4 regions of the Pseudoalteromonas sp. 5Ae-yellow genome follow, and region 2 is predicted to be linked to each of the others. Evidence: predicted binding sites of a transcription regulator. Region 2 holds the regulator's gene; each other region holds the start of a gene.
The links. Region 2 encodes sigma-54, which starts transcription at its own class of promoters, with help from an activator protein. Its sites were predicted from a motif close to GTTGGCACGNNNNTNGNNT; they were not measured.
Positions count from the first base shown of each region.

Region 1: a site for sigma-54 is predicted at 2,809-2,827, ahead of H4J63_RS05195 (amidase family protein). Genes of this name have one in related genera too.
Region 3: a site for sigma-54 is predicted at 2,524-2,542, ahead of fliE (flagellar hook-basal body complex protein FliE). Genes of this name have one in related genera too.
Region 4: a site for sigma-54 is predicted at 3,491-3,509, ahead of H4J63_RS09645 (EF-hand domain-containing protein). Genes of this name have one in related genera too.

Region 1 covers NZ_JACGWD010000011.1:66,925-72,550, reverse strand. Annotated here, with positions in the region: gene H4J63_RS05200 (gamma-glutamyltransferase family protein) at 1-1,371, opposite strand, end outside; gene H4J63_RS05195 (amidase family protein) at 1,368-2,570, opposite strand; gene H4J63_RS05190 (putative 4-hydroxy-4-methyl-2-oxoglutarate aldolase) at 2,980-3,462, opposite strand; gene H4J63_RS05185 (TetR/AcrR family transcriptional regulator) at 3,466-4,119, opposite strand; gene yddG (aromatic amino acid DMT transporter YddG) at 4,565-5,485, shown strand; gene H4J63_RS05175 (ankyrin repeat domain-containing protein) at 5,542-5,626, opposite strand, start outside.
Region 2 covers NZ_JACGWD010000008.1:10,236-15,861, reverse strand. Annotated here, with positions in the region: gene kdsC (3-deoxy-manno-octulosonate-8-phosphatase KdsC) at 1-75, shown strand, start outside; gene lptC (LPS export ABC transporter periplasmic protein LptC) at 72-626, shown strand; gene lptA (lipopolysaccharide transport periplasmic protein LptA) at 616-1,161, shown strand; gene lptB (LPS export ABC transporter ATP-binding protein) at 1,158-1,883, shown strand; gene H4J63_RS03780 (RNA polymerase factor sigma-54) at 1,953-3,452, shown strand; gene hpf (ribosome hibernation promoting factor) at 3,479-3,766, shown strand; gene ptsN (PTS IIA-like nitrogen regulatory protein PtsN) at 3,771-4,223, shown strand; gene rapZ (RNase adapter RapZ) at 4,242-5,087, shown strand; gene H4J63_RS03760 (HPr family phosphocarrier protein) at 5,130-5,402, shown strand; gene mgtE (magnesium transporter) at 5,533-5,626, shown strand, end outside.
Region 3 covers NZ_JACGWD010000037.1:1,614-7,239, reverse strand. Annotated here, with positions in the region: gene fliG (flagellar motor switch protein FliG) at 1-423, opposite strand, end outside; gene fliF (flagellar basal-body MS-ring/collar protein FliF) at 416-2,131, opposite strand; gene fliE (flagellar hook-basal body complex protein FliE) at 2,152-2,484, opposite strand; gene H4J63_RS11210 (sigma-54 dependent transcriptional regulator) at 2,641-4,107, opposite strand; gene H4J63_RS11205 (PAS domain-containing sensor histidine kinase) at 4,104-5,216, opposite strand; gene H4J63_RS11200 (DNA-3-methyladenine glycosylase I) at 5,349-5,626, shown strand, end outside.
Region 4 covers NZ_JACGWD010000029.1:15,204-20,829, forward strand. Annotated here, with positions in the region: gene H4J63_RS09630 (sigma 54-interacting transcriptional regulator) at 1-1,208, opposite strand, end outside; gene H4J63_RS09635 (hypothetical protein) at 1,211-1,756, opposite strand; gene H4J63_RS09640 (sensor histidine kinase KdpD) at 1,758-3,215, opposite strand; gene H4J63_RS09645 (EF-hand domain-containing protein) at 3,545-3,778, shown strand; gene H4J63_RS09650 (hypothetical protein) at 3,803-4,030, shown strand; gene H4J63_RS09655 (calcium dependent protein) at 4,217-4,453, shown strand; gene H4J63_RS09660 (EF-hand domain-containing protein) at 4,463-4,699, shown strand; gene H4J63_RS09665 (amidohydrolase) at 4,832-5,626, shown strand, end outside.

The DNA.
Region 1 (5,626 bases), on a different contig from region 2:
ACTTGTATCGCCCCATGTGCGTCCAAGTAACCAACGAGGGTCGCTAATCGCTTGTTTTATTGATTTATTTCGCCATGCGTAGCCTGCAAAAACAGCGGCTTGGGTTTGTGGTTGCCCTTCACCGCCCATTGTTCCGTAAGCAAGTCGACGACCATCGCTAAACTTTGCCAGTGCTGGGTTAAGTGTATGAGCGGGCTTTTTATTTGGAGCAAGGGCGTTGGTATCTTGATTGTTTAAACTAAAGCTTAAACCACGGTTATTCCACACAAAGCCGCCTTCACTCATTAATATTCCGCTACCAAATTCCCAGTAAATGCTTTGAATAAAGCTGACTAATTGCCCGTTTTTATCTCTGGCTGCCATCCACACAGTATCGCCAGGCTCTGCGTTAAATGGCCATTTTTTGGCTTTGGCCATATCAATATTGTTAGCAAGTTCGCTTAAGCGATTATCGGTTAGTGCGTTTTTATAATCGTCTCCTAATGCTTCAGGGTCAGCCCAAAGGGTAGGGCGATGGGTAAAGCTTTGTTTAGTTGCCTCAACAATTAAATGTGTCCAGTCGGCATCGGTTTTAGCTAAATGCTTTAACTTATTTACGGCACCAATTATTTGTAGTGAATGCACGCCCTGTGTTGGCGCGGGTAAGTTGTAGCAATCAATACCACTGAGGTTTGCATTTAGCGCAGTAACTACCTCGGCTTTAGTATTTGCAATGTCACCTGCGGTAATTGAGCTGCCTGCTTTTGCTAAGTCGGCGGCAAATGAGTTGGCAAGTGCGCCTTCATAAAATGCGTTTAAGCCATGTTTTGCTAGGTATTCAAACGTTGCTGCAAGTTTAGGGTTTTTAAAATGTTGACCTGCTTGCAAGGGCTTGCCATTGGGTATGTAGAGGCTTTTAAACGCCTCATTGGTATTGTTAGCAGTGGCTAGTTTTTCGCAGCCTGCTTGCAAGCTTTTTGTAACTGTAAAGCCCTCGCGCGCAAGCTCAATAGCGGGTGCTAAAATTTGTGACAGTGGTAGTGCTGCGTGCTCATCTAGTTCAAGCGCCTTTTGCCAACCGCGAATTGTACCCGCTTGAGTCAGTGCGCTTAACCCGCCGCGCTCTGGTATTTGCGCGAGCGAGTTATAGGGCGTTGTATTAGTTGCTGCACGGCCGCAGGCGTCAATAGCGGTAGGCGTTTTTTGGTTTGGGTTATCGATAAGCCAAAAGCTGTCGCCACCAATTGAGTTCATATGTGGATATACAACGCTAATAGCAGCGGCAGCCGCTACCATAGCCTCGGTAGCTGTACCGCCTTGTTTTAGTATATTTATACCCGCTTCAGTGGCCGAAAAATGAGACGCGGTAAATGCAATGTTGTGTGTGGTCATGCCGGTGTGTCCTGTTTAAAGTGTGCAGCTAGGTGCTTAACGCAAGCAAGTAGGCTTTTATCGTTACCGTGGCTCATCATTAATGAAAAACCATACGGATGATCATTTGCTAAATCAGCCAGCGGTAAATGCACTTGCGCTGAGCCACTAAGCCCTGCAATTGCCGAAAGCGTAATAATTTGCATGCGTAAGGCGCTTGTGTCGGCGCCTAATTTAGGTGCGGTTGTGGGGGTGGTTGGCAAAAATAAACAGCTGTTTGTATTTAGGTTTTTAGCTATTAGTGTTTGCCATTGGGTTTGTACTTTTAGTGCTTCTTGTTCTTCTTGAACAGTTAGGGCAAGCGCCATATTAAAACGTGCCGCAATTGCTGGAGCAAACTGGGGAAGTTGCCCCGGCAATTGAAGCCAGTCTTTATGCGTTTTTGCGATTGCTCGCCCTTGCAGTACTCTAAAACTATCAGCAAGTTTATTTAATAAGCTGCTGTTAGGTAGTTCAAATTCTTTATGGTGCTTAAAATTAGGCTTGGTTTTTTCAAGCAATTGTTTAAGTGGGGCTTGTAAAACAGGGTCAACGAGTTCAAATAACGGCTCGCAAATAACTAAGGTATCAACGTTATTAATAGCTTGATTTGGTAGCAGTACATTACCTACATCGCTTAATAGCTCGGCGCTTTGGGTAAGCCAACCTATGGTATCAAAAGGCGGAGCCAACGGTATTAGGCCGTCTTTTTCAATCACGTTATGGCTTGGCCTTATGCCATATAAACCACAATAGCTGGCGGGTATTCTAATTGAGCCGCCGGTGTCGGTGCCTAAGCCAATATCAGCTAAGTTAGCAGCAACTGCAGCAGCAGACCCCATACTCGAACCACCGCAAGCATGCCCTTTTAATTTAGGATTTTGCGCAGCGCCATAATGTATATTATTACCCTCTAAGCTATAAGCCAGCTCGTCAGTATGGGTAAAGCCTATAAAGTTACAACCAGCGGTCATGAGCTTATTAACCGAGCTTGCCGTATTTTGAGCCGGTTTAGCTGTTTTAAACCAGTGTGGGTTGCCTGCGCTGTTACGCTCGCCCTTTACTGCAAATACATCTTTTACAGCTAAGCGATTGTTTGCAAGCACTCCAGAGTGGTTTGTTTGCCACAGGGTAGGACCGTGATTGCAAAATATACCTTTGTTGTTTTTTTTATCACTCATTTGCAGCTCATTATTATAAAACTGACCAAGTACTTACTTATTAAGTTAAGAGTGATTAAAAAGCGGGCTGGTTATTATTATTATGAATACCAATTTTATTAAAAACATGATCATTTTATCGGATTAAATAGCGCACTCACTGCGTCATTTTCTTCGCGTTATAATAGATCACTAATTTAATGCAATTGCTAAGGCTCCGCTTTTTAATCGGTAGTTTTGATTTTATAGTGCTTAGACTAAGCAAGAGGAATGCCATAAATTAAAATCCTGTCCAACTGGTCAGGTTTTGTTGGGTTGTATGAGATTTGTAAATGTGGGCTGTAGAAATAGTGAGATTAAAATGAGTTAAAACAAACCAATTTGGTGCGCAGATGCACCAAGTTGGTCTTTATTTATATGGTTTTGAGTGCTAAATGAGGGGCGTTTTACTGATGATTAAACCGTTAATATCGGCGTAAACCCAATCGTTAGGTTCTATGGTGGTGCTAAGCATGGTAATAGCTTGGTTTTTATCACCAAAGCCGCGCTTTAAGGTACTACGCGGTGTAGAGCCTAGCGCCATTACAGGTAAGTTCATCGTGGCAAGTATTTCAATATCTCGGCAACAGCCATTTATTATTACGCCTTCCCAGCCATTATTTAGGGCACGCTCAGCCATAATGTCGCCTATAAATGCAAAGCGTTTGCTCGCAAACCCGTTTATAACTAACACTTTACCTTCACCATTTTCATGCAATATATCGGCAGCAAAAGAGTTGTCTTCTGGGCAGGTAACGGTAACTACTTTGCCATAAAACGTGGTTTTTTTACCAAAGTGATAAAGGCCGCTGTCTGCTACTTGCACGTTATCGCGATGATCGTCAAATAAATCGGGTGTAGTAAAGGATGTCATGGGTTAAGTCTCACTTTGCTCAGGTACTTTAAGACCAATACCTTTTAAAATTATGTGGGCAATTGATTGCGTAATTTGTGCCACATCGGTTTCGTCGTACTCTAATTTGTTCATTACGAGTAAAACCTCAGCCTGAAAGTCGGCGTAATATTGCGTGGTAGACCAAATAGTAAAGAGCAAATGGTAGGGATCAACCTTATCCATTTTATCTGCGTCCATCCATGCTTGAAGTACATCAACCTTTTGTTTAACCCAAGGGCGGGTATTGGTTCTAAAGTAGTTTTGTAAATAAGGGGCACCGCGCAGTATTTCACTGGCAAATAAGCGAGATTGCATTGGCTGATTTACGGCGAGTATTACTTTGCTTTTAATATAGTTATAAAGCACGGTAGCTGGATCGTCGTTAATTGTGACGTTATCGAGCCCTAAGTTCCAATTAGCTATTATGCGGTCAATCACAGACTCGTACAGACCATCCTTACTTTTAAAGTAATACAAAATATTAGCTTTTGGCACCTGCGCTTCTTTAGCAACCATGCTCATACTTGCTCCGTCGTAACCTAATTGCGAAAACAATTGCTCGGCGGCATCTAAAATTAGTTTTTGGTTTTTCTCGCGTGTGGCTTCTTTTTTATTTGGCTTTATTTGTGTGGTCATTATAAAGTTTGCGTGTTTAACGTATTGATTGATTGTAGCTTTACTGACCAAAAGGTCAATTACTAAAAAGGGTGAATGCTAAAAACAAACGAGAGGTTTAAGCTATTAACTTTAGGGTCTGTTGAACTTTGCGGATTAAAATTTGTTCAAACTAGGGGCTATTTAATCGCGGCGCGAGATTTGTAACCTAGTGGGCTAAGTAAAAACCGAGCAACAAAGAGTAAGTAGCCCCTAGGAAGAACCCTTTGGGCAGCGCCTGTTTGGCATTAATGCTACGTTATCGCCCATTAATGGGGAATAACCACACTATATAGGCTCTGCCTTGCCTAAATACCAAACAGACGGCTGCAAATTTAACCTTGAAAGATCAACAGACCCTTATTGTTTAATTAAATAATTACTGTTAGTTTAGTTTCAAATTTACGAGTAGTACTTTAGGTTTAATATGGAGTTTTTAAGCAAAAATAAATACACGCTTTATGGAGTCGCGGCCATATTACTGTGGAGTTGCTTAGTTGCATTACTACGAGATATTTCTGAGTTGTTTAGCCCCATTTGTGGTGCGGCGGCTATGTATTCTGTCAGTGCGATATTTTTAATTTTGGTTATGGGAGTGCCCAAGTTTAGTGGTTTTTCGAAACGTTACTTGGTAATAGGTACTTTATTATTTGTATCGTACGAAATTTGCTTGGCGCTTTCTATTGGTATGGCAAACAGCCGTCATCAGGCAATGGAAATGGCGGTTATTAATTATTTATGGCCCACGCTGACTATATTGCTCTCTATTATTATTGGTCGTAAAAAAGTAAGTTACTGGGTTTACCCAAGCATGATCATTGCTTTTTTAGGCGTTGCTTGGTGTATTACGGGCGATCAAAAAATGTCGGTCGATACGCTTGTTACTAACTTTGCTGATAATCCTGCTACTTATTTAATGGCATTAGCTGCAGCGTTTATATGGGCTATTTATTGCGTAGTTACGCAAAAGCTGAGTAATGGTAAAAATGCTATTACGTTATTTTTTACTGTCACGGCAATGAGTTTGTGGGCGCAATATGGTTTTAGTAATGAAGCACCATTAACGTTTTCACTCAGCTCAAGCATAACGTTGCTATTAGCTGGTGTAGTAGTGGGGAGCGGTTATGCACTGTGGAATCAAGCTATTATTGGCGGTAACTTAATGCTTTTGGGAACACTTTCGTACTTTACACCGGTGTTTTCTACTATTATTTCGGCGTTGTATTTATCTATTACGCTGAGTGCTTCGTTTTGGCAGGGGGTTGTACTGGTAACAGTGGGCTCGCTAATTTGCTACTTTGTAACGCGAGAAAAGCCTAAACAACCTCAAATAGCGTCTGCAACATAAGACTAATTTTATTAAAAATAAGCCCTATTATTTTAGGGCTTTTTGTTGCGTGCAGATTATTTTGCATTATTTACCTGCGCTAGTAACTCTATAACTTTTTGTTGACCAAATGTTTGTGCAAATTGCTCTGCTGTTTGACCG
Region 2 (5,626 bases):
GCAGTAAGAGAGCTCACCGACTTACTTATGCTTGAAAATGGTAAAGCGTTGACTACACAAGGCACTAGTTCATGAATGCAGCGCGCATAATATTAAGCGTTTTATTCATTAGCTGTATGGTTTGGCTTTGGTACCCTTATTTTACACAACCAAATATTTTGCCTCAGACTGAGCCTGAAGTTATTGCCAAGCCTGATTACATAGCCATTGAACTCAAACAAACAGCCTATGACGAACAAGGTACAATCAGCCACAAAGTAACTGCGGCTAAAATGGAACTATATCAGCAATTAGGTTTCACGTTTTTTGAAAAACCCATTTTTACTTTATATAACGAAAAGCAAACGTGGCAAATAAATGCAGACGAAGCAACATTATACGAAGACAAACAATTAATTTTAGAAGGTAACGTGGTTGCCAAAAACTTAACTGATAACGCCATGATAGACAAAATCAATGCTGATAATATTCAGGTAGATATAAAGCTATTAACAATGCGCTCGGAGCAACCAGTCATCATCACTGGACCCAATTTAAAAATCACCGGCAAAGGCCTTGAAGCCGATTTAAAAACCGAAGTGATAAAACTAATTAACCATACGCGAACCATATACTATGACCAATAAAATATTAAAATCACTTATTATTCCTACACTTATAATAGCGTTTAATAGTAGTGCTGCAGAGCAAAACTCGCTATCTGCTGCAAATCAAATTTCAATAAGCGCCGATAAGCAAGAAGGCCAATTAAAAACTAACGTGGGTATTTTTGAGAAAAACGTTGAGATTATTCACGGTAATCGCCGAATTACAGCAGACCGCCTCGAAGTACATAAGCGCGATGAACTAGGTGATAACCAGCAACTATTAATTGCCACGGGTAGCCCTGCTCGCTTTGAAGAGAAGCAATCAGATGGCACAACTATGAGCGCCAGTGCAGACGAAGTTCGTTACGATGTATCTAAACGTTTTTTAACGCTCGTTGGTAATGCACAAGTATCGCAAGCAGGACAAAAAATTAATGCCAAAAGTATTACCTACGATATAGAACAACAGCTAATCAGTGCCGAAAAAGATGAAAACTCAACTGACCGCGTTCACACAATTTTAGTACCAATCGAAACTAAAAAAAGTAAAAAAGACGATAAAGGTCAGCCATGAGTACATTAAAAGCAGAGCTATTAGCAAAGAGCTATAAAGGTCGTGAAGTTGTCAAAAACGTTGGCCTTGAAGTAAAAGCTGGCAGTATTGTTGGTTTACTTGGTCCTAACGGCGCAGGTAAAACCACCACGTTTTATATGATTGTGGGACTTGTACCTAGCGACAAAGGTAAAATTTCTATCGATGATAACGATATTACTCTTTTACCTATGCATAGTCGTGCTAGATTAGGCATTGGCTACTTACCACAAGAGTCTTCAATTTTTAGAAAACTGACTGTTTATCAAAACTTAATGGCTATTTTAGAAACACGCAAAGAGTTAAATAAACAAGCCCGAGAAGACACTCTCGATAAATTATTAGATGAATTTAGCATACAACACATTCGTGATAGCCAAGGTATGGCGTTATCGGGTGGCGAACGTCGCCGCGTGGAAATAGCACGTGCGCTGGCAGCCGATCCTAAATTTATATTATTGGATGAACCATTTGCAGGTGTTGACCCGATTTCGGTATTAGATATAAAGAAAATAATAGAACATCTCAAAAATCGTGGGATTGGTGTATTAATTACCGATCATAACGTAAGAGAAACCCTTGATGTTTGTGAAAAAGCCTACATTGTTTCTCATGGGGAGCTGATTGCATCAGGTACTCCAGAACACGTATTAAATGATAAAACAGTACGCGATGTTTACTTAGGCGAGCAATTTAGGCTGTAACATTTACGCCATGTCTTTAAGCATCTGCTAGTATTAATTATAACAACATAAAAGGATTGTTAGAGATACATGAGGCAATCACTACAGCTGCGCATGGGCCAGCAACTTACAATGACTCCACAGCTGCAACAAGCTATTCGTTTGTTGCAACTCAGTACATTGGATCTCCAGCAAGAAATACAAGAAGCTCTCGACAGCAACCCGCTATTAGAGGTTGAAGAACCAGACTATTCCGAAGACGCTGCTGGTAAAAACGAGCAAAAAGCAGATACCGATGACATAACTGTTAGCGCATCGGCCGACGATGCTCCAAGCGAATACGAACAAGATAGTGGTGAAGCACTTGCAAAAGACACGCTAAGTGACGACATGGCTATGGATGTTAGCTGGGATGAGTACATGAGTGCTGCTCCTGCAGCATCATCAGGTCCAATGCCTGAAGACGAGTCAATCTACCAAGGCGCCTCAACAGAGACGCTCCACGAGTACTTAATGTGGCAGTTACAATTAACGCCATTTAGTCCTACCGATGAAGCTATTGCTATTGCGATTGTAGAAGCAGTTGATGATTCAGGTATTTTAACACTAAGCTGCGAAGAGATTTTAGAAAGCTTTAATCAAGAAAACGAAGAAGATAACGAAGTTGAACTTGATGAAATTGAAGCTGTATTAAAGCGCATCCAACTGTTTGATCCTGTCGGTATTGCTGCACGTAGTTTACAAGAGTGTTTATGTATTCAGCTTAACCAGTTTGATAAAGAAACACCTTACATTAATGAAACGAAAATGATTTTAACCGAGCATATTGATTTATTAGCAGCTCGTGACTATCGTACATTAATGAAGAAGACTAAACTCAAAGAAGAAGAGCTTAAAGAAGTAATGACATTAATACATACTCTTAGCCCTAAGCCTGCAGATACTATTGTAAGAGAAGAATCTGAGTATGTTATTCCTGATGTGTCAGTTAAAAAAATTAAAGGCCGCTGGGTTGTTGAGTTAAATCCAGATAGCATGCCTAAAATTCGTGTTAATAGCCAATACGCTGCAATGTCTCGCACTGTAAAATCCAGTGGTGACAGCCAGTTTATTCGCTCACATTTACAAGAAGCTAAATGGTTTATTAAAAGCTTAGAAAGTAGAAACGACACACTATTAAAAGTAACTAATTGTATTGTTAAGCAGCAACAAGGCTTTTTTGAACACGGCCCTGAGGCCATGAAACCAATGGTTTTAAATGATGTTGCTGAAATGGTCGAAATGCACGAATCAACAATTTCGCGCGTAACAACTCAAAAATATATGCATACACCTCGTGGCATATTTGAGCTTAAATACTTTTTCTCAAGCCATGTAAGCACCGAAAATGGGGGTGAATGTTCATCTACAGCAATACGTGCGCTCATCAGAAAATTAATCGCAGCAGAAAACTCAGCAAAACCATTGAGTGATAGCAAAATAGCGGATATATTGGCTGAGCAAGGAATTAAAGTAGCGAGACGTACAATCGCAAAATACCGCGAGTCTCTGGCTATTCCACCGTCAAATCAACGTAAAAGTTTGATTTAAGACGCTAAACAAAGAGGGTAATGCTTATGCAACTAAACTTAACTGGTCGTCACGTAGAATTAACCGATTCACTAAGAGACTATATTAATACCAAATTTGCGAAGCTAGAAAGACACTCTGATCATATTAATAATGTTCATGTCATTCTCGATGTAGAAAAATTAAATCAAAAAGCAGAAGCCACAATACATGTAAGTGGTGCTGAGCTATTTGCCTCTACGGAACATCAAGATATGTATGCCGCCATTGACTCGTTGATCGACAAGCTCGATCGACAAGTGATTAAACACAAAGAGAAGCTTGCTCGACACTAATATGATGAAATTAAGCTCACTTATATGCCAGGACTGCAGCAAAGCTGCGGTCCTTTTTAATAGCAAAAAAAGAATTTTAGAGTTCATTAGCGAACTTGCTCACGACAAACTTCCGTATTTACCGCAACAGGATATCCTTACTGCTTTAATGAGCAGAGAGAAACTGGGTAGTACAGGTATTGGGCGTGGCATTGCCATTCCTCATGGTCGAATGAGCGGTGCAGAAGAGCCTTTAGCTTTAGTACTCGTTAGCGAAACTCCAATAAATTTTGATGCAATAGATAATCGTCCTGTTGATATTTTTGTCGCACTCATCGTACCAGATGGCGATAACCAACAGCACTTAAAGACTCTCGCAACCATTGCTGATAAACTAAACAACAAAGATTTTTGTAAACAGTTACGCTGTGCAAAATCAGATGCTGAGCTTTACCAAGTTATTGTCGATCAATCATAGTTTTATAAAGGGTGTTAAATGGAGTTAATTATCATAAGCGGCCGTTCTGGTTCTGGAAAGTCGGTTGCTTTACGCATTGTAGAAGATTTAGGTTATTATTGCGTAGATAATATTCCAGTTAACTTGCTTCCTTCATTAGTTCGCAGTGTGTCTGATAGCTACGATAAAATTGCTGTTAGCATTGATGTGCGCAACATCCCTAAAGAGCAAGATGAATTTAACGATATTTTTGAATACTTACCAGGCTTTGCAAATCCTACGTTATTTTATTTAGATAGCGACGATCAAACATTAATAAAACGCTTTTCAGAAACACGCAGGTTACACCCACTATCAATTGACTCGCTGCCTCTTGATTTAGCCATCAAAAAAGAAAAAGAATTACTTGATGTATTAATCACCCGCGCCGACTTTATGATAGACACAACTGATTTAAGCGTTCACCAACTTGCAGAATCTATTCGTGAAAAGATTTTAGGTAAAAAAGATAAGCAACTAATTGTCACGTTTGAATCGTTTGGTTTTAAATACGGTATACCAAAAGAAGCAGATTACGTATTTGATGCACGCTTTTTACCAAATCCACATTGGGAACCTGAATTAAAACCTTTAAATGGGTTAGATCAACCCGTTAAAGATTATTTGGCCAATCACAGCATAGTGCAAAAATTCACATGGCAAATTCAGACATTTGTACAAACATGGTTACCGCACTTAGAGCGAAATAACCGCAGTTATTTAACCATTGCTATTGGGTGTACAGGCGGACAACATCGCTCTGTATATTTAGCGCAAACTATCGGTGAAAGTTTTGCAATGACACATCCCAATGTTAAAATTCGCCATCGCGAACAAGAAAAATAATATAGCTGAATAATCACCTGTTCAGCTTAGGTAGAGTAAGTTATGCATTGTGAAGACACTTTTTTAATAAAAAACAAATTAGGATTGCACGCCAGAGCAGCCACCGTGCTTGCCCAATTAGCAGTGCAGTTTGATGCGACAATTACATTATTTCAAGATGACAAAGAAGCTGCAGGCGATAGCGTACTTGCATTAATGTTACTTGAAAGTAGCCAAGGCAAAGAAGTAAAAGTTGTATGTAAAGGCCCCGATTCTGAGCAAGCTTTACATGCTGTTGGAGAATTAATAGCACAACGTTTTAATGAACAAGAATAAACAGTTATAAAAATAATGCTCGCATTACTAATGCCCCAACTAAAACAGATATATAAAATAAATACGGTTAGTGACGCCAGTTAACTCACCTCTCCCCATAAAGTAATATAAAAATTTATAAAGGACGCCAATGCCTGAAGCTTTTGAACAAGATTACCCACTACAGCAACTAAAACAGGTGACTAAGTCACTCAATAGTGGTCAATTTGTTCAAGTTAGGCGCA
Region 3 (5,626 bases), on a different contig from region 2:
TTGCGGATGCTCATTGCGAATAATACTAGCGACTTGCTTAGAGTCCATCCATTTTAATGAATCCAAGCCTTTAGCGCCTGAGCCCATAACAATTTGGTCAATAAGGCTAGCGGCTTTGTCTTCACCAAGTGCTGCTGTAAGCGCTTTTTTAATGAAGTCTTCTGACTGAAAACCAATGGTACTAAAGCTTTGAATTTGCTCTATAAATAAGTTGTGTACAGCGCTTATTTTAGCTTGTGATAAGTCCTGTAGCCCAGCCATCGCCATACCCACTTTTTGCACCTGCTTAGGCTCTAAGTGTTTAAGGATTTGCGCGGCATCTTCTTCTGATAAACTCAAAAGTAATATAGCGGCTTTATCTACCCCATCAAGCTTATCTACATCAAAGGCTGGCGGGAGTTGTTTTTGTTCTTGATCAGTCATCTTCTGTTAACCACGCTTTCACTACTTGTGATGATAGTTCTGGTTCGTTAGCTACAAGGGCACGGATTGCTTTAAGTAAATCTTCGTCGCCATGTAAATCTGGTAACTGCAGTGTACCATCACTTGAGAAACCAACCGAAGCAGAATCAAAGTCTTTATTTAGCATATCAAGCGTGTTGTCGCCAATATCTACGCCTGAGCTTAGTGCATCTTCGTCGTATTCTTCTAGTGTATCGTCTGGGTAAATTAAGCGTTTAAGCATTGGTTTTACTACAGCCATTATCAATACAATGATAACTAAGGCGCCTAGTACAAGGCGGGCTATTTTCATAAACCAGTCTTGCTCCCACAGTGGCACTTCTATTGCTAAATTTGTTGCTTCACGTACAAACGGCACGGTAACTACTTCAAGTGCATCACCACGTTGCATATCAAAGCCCACACCGCCTTGTAGTAAGCGACGAATATTTGACAATGCTTCAACCGAGCGTGGAGCCATGGTTGTTTCGCCGTTTTCTCCCACTTTAGGAATATAGTCAACAGCAACTGATACGCTTATTCTGCGTATAACACCACTTTGTTGGCGCTTGTGCGAAATGGTTGTATCGAGTTCATAATTACGTGTAGCTTCTTTGTGGCTGCGTGTTGGAGACGTAGCAGTGCCTGCACCACCTTGCCCAGCAACCTCAGGAATATTTGAATTTAGCGGTGGCTGATTTGTAAGCGCACCTGGAATACCAACAGCTAGGCCGCCAATGTTATTTTCTTCAAATGTGGTTTCGCTTCTAACCGCTGGTAGGTCTGGGTTATAACGCTTTTGAGTTTCCTCAATCGAGCTGAAATCCATACTCAAATCAACTTGAGCTGTATAGTTTGCAAGCCCAACAACCGGTATTAAAATACTGTCTATTTTTTCAAGGTACTCTTGTTCGCGCTTACGCTCTAAATCGTATTCTTTACGAGAGCGTGCTGCTAGTGAGCTTTGCGAACCTGAATTTAATAATCGACCATTTTGATCGGTAACTGTAACACGTGCAGGCTCTAAGCCTTGTACTGCTGAGGCAATCATATCGACAACAGAGTCTACTTCTTCACGGTCAAGTGAGCGCCCACGTTTAAGTGTTAATACAACGGTAGCTGATGGTTTTTTCTCTCTGCGGGCAAATACGTTTTCTTTAGGAATAGCTAATAATACTTTGGCGCGAGTAATGTTGTTAAGCTCTTCAATTGTGCGTGCTAATTGCTGTTCACGACCATGTTTTAGGCGCTCACGCTCCAAGCGTTGGCTTACACCAAAGCCCATATCTTGCATAATAATGTCAGAGCCTGATGCTGGACCTTGCTCTAACCCTTCACGGGTCATTAGTAGCTTAATGTTTTGGTATTCACTTTCATCAACCGATACAACATTGCCATCGAGTTGATATTCAATTTTTTGTGCATCTAAAAAGTCTAATGTTTGAATAAGCTCTTCAGTTTGCATTTTGCCTAACGGCCGCATATCTGGCTGACGAGCCCAAATAATAATGAAAATCGCGATAGCCAAACAAATCGCTAATGCTATTACCAGTGTTACTTGGCGCAATACATCAACACCACTTAAAGCACTTAAGTAGCCTGACTTTTGTTCTTGTTGATCATCACCACCACTTTGGTCGATACCGCCGCCAGCAAGTGCTAGGTCTGTAGATTGGTTAGATTGCGCCACAATAATTCTCCACTACCTAATTAAACAGGCATGTTCATGATTTCTTTATAAGCTTCAACAAGTTTATTACGAACCTGTACTGTAGCCTCAAAAGCAACTGACGATTTTTGAGAAGCAATCATCGCCTCAGCAAGAGATACACTTCGATCACCCATTTCAACCGCTTTTACTTTTTGACCTGCATCTTGCTGTAGACCGTGCACTGTATTTAGTGCATCACTTAGCATGTCGCCAAATTGTGCTGTAGAAGTAGACTGCACCTGAGTTGGCAGTTTATTAGTTTGATTATTACGGCCGGCTTCTAAAGCCATTGATTGCATTTCTTGAAATACAGCACTGTTTTGAATTTTCATAATTTATCTCTGACACGCAGTGAACTCTTATAAGTAATAAAGCACAAAGCATGCCAAATAATTAATCACTAAAATACAATAGGTTAACTTTAATTTGTGTGAGTCAGAGTTTTGACAACCCTAAGTTCGCAGCGCAAACTTAGGGTTTATAGGAGGTTAAGCTGGAAGTGAAATACCTAAATCGCGCATTTGCGCTAGTTTATAACGTAAAGTTCGTGGGCTTATGCCCAACGTTTCGGCAACGTCTTTACGCTTACCTTGGCAACGTGCAAGGGTTTCTAAAATAATGCGATGCTCTTTGTCTTTAAGCTCATCTTTATAGCTACCGGTATCTGCCGCTAGCAAACCTTGTTTAGGCTCATCCTCAGCATGCGACTTTTCATCATAATATGCAGAGCTTAAAGTGCTTTTATCAACACCTTTGTCTGCATGTGCTAATTCTGTTGGCGATACGGTTTGCGCCGGTGCCAATGAAGGCTCCATAACAAAGTTATTAGATACTAAGTTTTCGATAAAAATAGCATGCTCGTTTATTGTATCGCCACTTCGCAATATAAGTGCACGCTGTATAACGTTATCAAGCTCGCGCACATTACCAGGCCACGCATGAGCCAGTAACTTTTGCTCGGCAGCTTTATCTAAATACGCCATAGGCTCTTTGCTTTTACTTATATGGCGCTCAATTAAATGCTTAGCCAATACAATAATATCGCCTGGGCGTTGGCACAATGGTCGCCACATAAGTGGAAAAACATTAAGCCTGTAATATAAATCTTCTCTAAACTGATTATCTACTACAGCTTCTTTTAAATCACGATTACTGGTTGCCAAAATACGTACATCGAGCTGAATAGTTTTACGCCCCCCTAAACGCTCTACTTCACGTTCTTGCAGTACGCGTAAAAGTTTAGCTTGTAGCCCTAAATCCATTTCAGTAATTTCATCAAGTAAAATAGTACCGCCTTGTGCTTGCTCAAACTTACCCGGACATGCTTGAATCGCCCCCGTAAAAGCCCCTTTTTCGTAACCAAATAACGTGGCTTCGAGCATATTTTCAGGAATAGCCGCGCAGTTAATCGCCACAAATGGCTCATTACATCGGCTCGACTTATCATGAATATAACGCGCAAGTACTTCCTTACCTGAACCACTTGGGCCAAGTACCATTACACTTGCATCAGAGCGTGCTACTTTACTTGCAAGCTCCAATAATTGAATACTAGTTGGGTCAGCAACAACGGGGCCGTCGGTTTCTTTTGCTTTTTCAGGCAAATAACGGCTCACCATATTTAACAGCACTTCAGGTGCAAATGGTTTTGCCATGTAGTCAATTGCACCTAGGCGCATGGCCTCTACCGCATCGTCAATTGTGGCATACGCCGTCATCATCAATACAGGTAAATCAGGGTGGTTTAATTTAATACTGCGTAGTAAATCAAGTCCACTCATTGCGCCCATTTGCACGTCGCTTACAACAAGCGAAAATTGATCTTTTTTAAGCAATATCATTGCTTGCTCAGCACTGTTCGCTGCAACACATTCAATACCCGACATTTCAAGGGTATCTATTAAGGCTTCACGAAGCCCAGCGTCATCTTCGACAACTAAAATAGTGTTACTCATAATGAACCCTCTAATTTAGATGTTGCCTTAATAGGCAGTAACAAGCTAAAGCAGGCACCACCATGCGTATTATTAGTCACATCAACACGGCCTTGGTGTGCACTAGCCACCGAACTCACTACAGCAAGCCCTAAACCTGTGCCCTGACTTTTTGTAGTAAAAAATGGTTCAAAGATTTTATCGCTTTGGCTTAAATCAACACCTGGGCCATTGTCGCTCACACTAATACGAACCATATCTAAATCTTTTAAATCTCTTTGTGCGCTAATTTTTACTTTTGCACCGCCGCCAATAACTTGAATACTATTGTGCACAAGATTTTGAATAGCACTGGCCAGTGCCGTTTTATTACCGACTATTTGTATATCGGGTTCTGGTAAGCTTACATCCAGTTCACTTTCATTAAGTGCGACCATAGCATCAGCGCCTGCTTTAACTTCTGTTAAAAGCTGCTGCATTGAAACTTGCTCAACCACTTGCTGATCGCCACTTTTAGCAAATAACAGCATGTCGTTTACTTGAGTTTCTAAATCTTTTAAGCGCGACATTAACTTTGTTTGAAAGTTATCGCGAGATGCTTCGGGTAAGCGCTTAGACCCTAAATTAGCAGCATAAAGCATAGCGGCTGAGAGCGGCGTACGGACTTGATGCGCTAATGACGCAACCATTTTACCCAGCGCGCTTAATCGCTGCATATGTGCAACACGTTTCTGTAAGCGGCGGGTTTCGGTTAAATCCGTCATTAATATAAGTTGCCCAGGCTCTGGGGCTAAAGCGGTAATATCAAGTTTTATTAAGCGCCCATCTTTTAAAGACACTTCGTGACCATCATCTTGATGCGGCCTAAAAGAGCGCTGAATAACATTAAACCAGCGTTCGCCTTCAAGTGGCTCGCCAAGCATATCAATCGCTATTTGATTCGCTTTTGCAATCAAGCCTTTGCCATCTAGTACAACCACGCCTGCTGGCATGGTATCAACCAAATGTGAAAGCCAACTTGCTTGCTTGCGCAGATCGCTTAATTCACCAATGTACTCCTCTTGAAGTAAACATGGGTTATACTGATTTGCAGAAAAAAACTGTGGTTTTAGCACGCTAGCAAGAGCCATAATCAAATCTCGAATTGATGTAGATATATGTCTAAATGCACGATTTATACCAAAATTTATTTACATACTTATCATTAAGTTACATCAATAATTTGAGCGACATAAAAATGACGCACGCAAAAAGGAATAATAATGAGTGAGCAAATAAAGTGCCGTTGCCCGTGGCTCGACACCACTAAACCCGACTACGTTATTTACCATGATGAAGAATGGGGCGTGCCTCTTTATGATGATACAAAGCTGTTTGAATTTATCACGCTAGAATCAGCGCAAGCCGGCTTAAGCTGGTACACAATTTTAAAAAAGCGCAGCGGTTATAAAAAAGCATTTGCTAATTTTGATGTAAAAAAGGTAGCCCAATTCACACAAGATGACGTTGAGAGACTAATGCTTGATGAGGGTATTGTGCG
Region 4 (5,626 bases), on a different contig from region 2:
TCTTTTTTAGCGTCGTTTAGTGATAATGGTTCTACATTTGTTTCGTTACTATTTAGCGCTGCTAACACTAAGTGCTCTGAAATAACATCGCTTGGCGTTAATGCTACAACCTGCTCTACTACGTTTTGTAGTTGGCGGATATTACCTGGCCAGTCGTAACGCACAAGCGCATGCATAGCATCGCTTGCAAAGTGTTTTTCAGTTTGCTTCATGCGCTTAGCAATGCTTGCACTAAAGTGCTGTGCTAATAAGCTTATATCTTCGCGGCGCTCACACAGTGGCGGTAATTTTAAATTAACTACGTTTAAACGGTAGTATAAATCTTCTCTAAAGTGTTGGTTTAAAATAGCTTCAGGAAGATTTTTATGTGTAGCCGACACTATGCGTACATCAATTGCTATTTCTTCTTGAAAGCCCACCGGGCGAATTGTTTTTTCTTGTAATACGCGCAGTAACTTAACCTGCAAGTTAAGTGGCATATCACCTATCTCGTCTAAAAATAACGTGCCGCCCTCAGCTTGTTGAAACAACCCTTGGTGATCTTTAATTGCGCCTGTAAAAGAGCCTTTTTTATGACCAAATAATTCGGACTCTAAAAGCTCCCCTGGTACAGCGCCGCAGTTAATTGCAACAAAAGGTCCGTTACTTACATGGCTATGTTGATGAATCGCCTGTGCGAGTAGCTCTTTACCTGTACCACTAGCCCCCGAAATCAATACATTAACTTGTGTTGGCCCAAGTAGTTTTACTTGCTCAAGCAAGTGAAGCATTGTGCCGCTACGCGTAACTATATTACTTTTAGGTGCGGCTTCATCAGCGTTAACACCGTGAATTTCTATCGCTTTAGCAAGGCTGTCAAATAGCTCATCTTTATCTACAGGTTTAGTTATAAATGCAAAAATGCCCTGCTTAGTTGCCTCTACTGCATCAGGAATTGAACCGTGCGCTGTCATCATAATGACAGGTAATGCAGGGTAGCGGCTTTGCAACTGACGATGCAGCGCCATGCCATCCATTTCATCCATACGCAAGTCGGTTATTACGGCGTCAAACACTTGGCTTTTAAGTATTTGTAGTGCGGTTAAGCCGCTTTCACAGGTCGTTACTTCGTACCCTTTTGATTCGATACGAATAGCGAGCAGTTTTAATAAGCTAGCGTCGTCGTCAACGAGTAATACTTTTGCACCTTGCACTTTAGTTGCTGCCATAGTTACTGCTCCTTAGTTTCTTCTCGTAGTAAAAGCTGCTGCTCAATTGTTGCTAACGATGAGAGGGTTTCTTGCATTTTATTGTTAAGTGCTTGTTGCTCTTTTTTAGCATTTATTTGCATAGTCACTTGTTGCTTTTGAAGCCATAAATATTGCTTTATATCATCTGGCCAAAAGTAAGCAAGATCGAGTTTTAGCAACTTAGTCATTACTGTATTTGGATCATCATTTATGTTTAAGCACATAAATTTAAAAAAGCGTTTAAGATCGTTTTCGCCTGTAAAAATATCTTTTTTTGGCACCAATTTAAATCCGCCACACTGATTAGCGTGCCATGCAATAACTTGCTCTGCTGGAGGGTAGCTAGGTTCTATTTTTGGTCTGGGTTTTGGGCTTGGTTTGCTGTTTTTGTCGTTTTTTATTTTAGTATCGACCACAGGTGCTGGTGTAATTGACACACGCTCTTCTTGCCCATTATTAATTTCACAACCAGATATAACCATGCTGCTACTGAGCACACATAAAATAGCGATTAAACGCAAGCGCATGTTAATTAACTCCTAGATTTTTTGTTATGGGAATTTTAATTGAAAACCGGCAACCATGTGGCTCATTATGTTCAACAGTAAGTGTACCTCTTAGCTGTTCAACAGACTCTTTTACAATAGTTAAGCCCAGCCCACTGCCTTGCAGCGTAACATTTTTACTGTGTTTACCTTGATAAAATGCGCTGAAAATTTGAGTTTTTTCTTGCTCTTTAATACCGCACCCTCTATCGAGCACAGCGATACAAAGTTGATTTTGCTCAAGCGCTAAATTAATAGTAACGCTTTGCTTATCTTCTGAAAATTTTAAGCCATTTGAGATAAGCTGAATTAAAATCATCTCAATAAGCTCACTAGGTAAAGCAAGCGGTTTATTTGGTAAGTCATTTTTCCATTGCAGAGCCTGCTCACGCGCACTTAAGCGATGCTCAAAATGGCTATTTATTTTATTAATAAGGAGGCTAAATTCAACTTCGCTTAGACTGTCTTTACTGGTACGAATCGCATTATAACTCAATAAACTGTCAATCATTGTGCGAAGGCGCACCATAGATTGGCTAATAAGCTCAAGTACCGCTTTTTGCTCACCTGTAATTGGGCCTACTATTTCATCAGTTAGTAAGTCAGTACCTTCGACCATTGAAGCTAACGGCGTTTTTAGCTCATGGGTGACATGGCGTAAAAAAGTATCTTTTTGCTGCTCAAGCATATGTAGTTGCTCTTGCACCCATTGGAGCTTTTCTCCTAGCTCAACAAGCTCAGCTGAACCTTTCACAGATATTTTTTGCTGCCAATGCCCCTGCCCAAGCTTATCAATAACCGTAGTTAACCCTTTTAGTCGCCCACTTATACGCCATAAAAAGCCTCCCCCAACAATTAAAGTCAGTGGAATAAGTGCCACCAACCAGTTTATAAATGACGCTTGCAGGCTTGTAAGCTCATTTTGGTTATTGGTAATTTGCGCTTCGTTTTTATCACGTAACCATAAAGTAAGTTCAGCAATTAAATCGCTCACTGGCACAAATAGCTCAGCTTGTTGTTGTTTTTGCTCAACGAGTTTTACATGCGCGGTTTGTAAGGTGGTATATAAGCGTTGCCATTGGTTGATATACTCTTTATTCGTGTTTACAAATTTGAGTTCATCAATGCTTTGTAGGGATGATTGCCATTTATCGACAATAAGCTTATCTAGCGATTCACTTTTTAATACCCAGTTTTGCCTAGTGGCGCGTTCAAGACTGTTGAGTTCTTGCTTTAAAGTGTTAAACGATTTAGTAACTTGGTAGTTGTTACTCACAATACTTTGAGTAACCGCTAATTGCTTATTAAGCGAATTTAAAAATACGATCACCACTATAGAAAGCGGAAGTAGCGAAAGCAGCATACTCATTGCAAATTGCCCAATTAAATTAGGCCGCCAGTTAAGCATTGCTTGGTATTTTTTAGCTATGGTTGCTGGCATTTCGTTTAGTCCTTTTAAGTTAAGCGCTCTATTATTAAGTGCTTACCTTATACACTAGCTGAACCAGCAATTATATTTAATACGATTAACAGCCAGCACTATAAAACAATGTGTCGCCAAATAGAGACAACGTAAACCATTGATTCTTAAACCCTACCTTTAATCTCACTGCATAATGTTGCAAAAGGCGCACAAAAATTACAATAAACCCAGTAAAAACTTCTCACTGGCTTAAAGAAAAAATAATAACCAATTGAAAAATATCAATAATTATTATTGGCACCATTTTTGTAATAGGTGTAATAACTTTAATCAATAAGGAAATAATTATGAACAAACGCATTTTAGTAATTTCATCATTACTGGCTTTAGGCTTTTTAGGCGCTAATGCACACGCAATGGACGTTCACGCGACTTTTAACGAACTTGATAAAGACAGTAACGGCACATTAAGTGAAGCCGAAGCAGGTGAAGATGCTGTGTTACACGAGAATTTTTCTCAAATTGATACTAATCAAGATGGGCAATTGTCGCTAGATGAATTCAAAAAATTTATTCAATAAACTCATTTAATAAGGAACGTGATTATGAAACAACTTATAGCCGCTTTTTCATTAATGTTTTTAGCAATTAGTGCCACTGTAATTGCATCGCCAACAAATGTGCGTTTTGCCCACTTAGATAAAGACATGGACGGACAAATATCAATTGCAGAAGCAAAGGAAGATAAGGAAGTAATGAGACAATTTGCCGACTTAGATGAAGACGGTGATGGAAAAGTCTCAAAAAAAGAATTTGAAAGCTTTAAACCTTAATGAGTAATTACTGATTAAGCTTTACTTAAGCTTGTTATAGGTAAACTGGAATTAAAAGCATTTGCCATAATCCCTGAGGGAGTGTGTAAAAGGATTTAATGTTGGGAGTTAAATTACGGCAAGTGCTTTTTCCTTTTCACTTTATTTTAGCCACAAACTTTAAATACATCTTTTGGAAGGAACACCATGAAGATACTTCCCCTTGTTATAAGCATTTTAATGCTATTAAGCTTTGATGCCGCGGCACTTGATGTAAAGCAACGCTTTGATCACTTAGATAGCGACAAAAGTGGCTATTTAACACACGACGAACTTGATCCCCAACCACAACTTTTAAACACCTTTGTAAAATGGGACAAAAACCAAGATAACCAAATTTCGCTAGTCGAATTTAAAAGTTATCTAACTAACAACCTTTACTAAGTGATTTGTATGAAAAGTATTAGCTATATAACGCTGCTGGCGTTTAGTATTTTTAGCGCATTTAGTTTTGCCGCAAGTAACGACATTGCAAAGCAATTTAAAAAGCTAGATAGAAACCAGGATGGTTTTTTAACACGTTCAGAAACCGCTGTAGACCCCGCTTTGTGGTCTCGGTTTTCAAGCTACGATCAAGACAAAGACGGCAAGCTAACGCTAAGTGAATACAGTTTATACGCTAGTAAATAAACCCTTTCAAAAGCTAGATATTTTATGTTCTAGCTTTACTGCTTTTTTCTTCATCATAATTTGTCTCACATATTGGTATTATAAAGTTGGGTTTGCTAGTGTTAACGCACTAACAATAAAAAATAATGCCTTATGTCGCTCAAAAAAATAATCAAACCACTCATACTAGCCAGCCTTTGCGCTAGTTCTAGTTACACTCTCGCACAAACAAAAGTAATTTATAACGCCAATGGTTATACCCCTTTATACAAAGGTGAAGTACAGCAGTTTTCTACCCTCGTTATTAAAAATGGCAAGGTAGTAAAACTAGGTAGCGAAACACTTAAAGATAGCTACCCAGATGCTAAGCTAATTGACGCGCACGGTAATACCTTATTACCTGGCTTAATTGATGCTCATGGGCACGTTATTGGCCTAGGAGATAATTTATCGCAACTTGACGTACGCGGCGCAAAATCGGTTGATGAAGTAACAAATAAACTAAAAGTATTTGCCGATAATAAACAAGGTTGGATTATAGGGCGAGGTTGGAACCAAGAGCTTTGGGCTGATACACGCTTTCCTACAGCTAAAGATTTAGACAAAATAGTTAGCGATCGACCTGTGGTTCTTTCGCGGGTTGACAGCCACGCCATTTTGGTTAATTCAAAAGCGCTCGAACTTGCTGGTATTACAGCCAAAACAAAAGCGCCTGAAGGCGGTGAAATAATTAAAGACGAATTTGGTAATCCTACAGGTATTTTTGTAGATAAAGCAGAATCGCTAATTACCCAGCATATGCCAGCCCCCTCAAAACAAGATATAAGTGACTCACTTGATGCAGCAGGTAAGCATTTATTAAGTTTAGGCATTACCTCTACTCACGATGCAGGTATTGATAAAACCACATGGGAGGTTTACAAAGAGCGCGGCGACCTTGGTAATTTA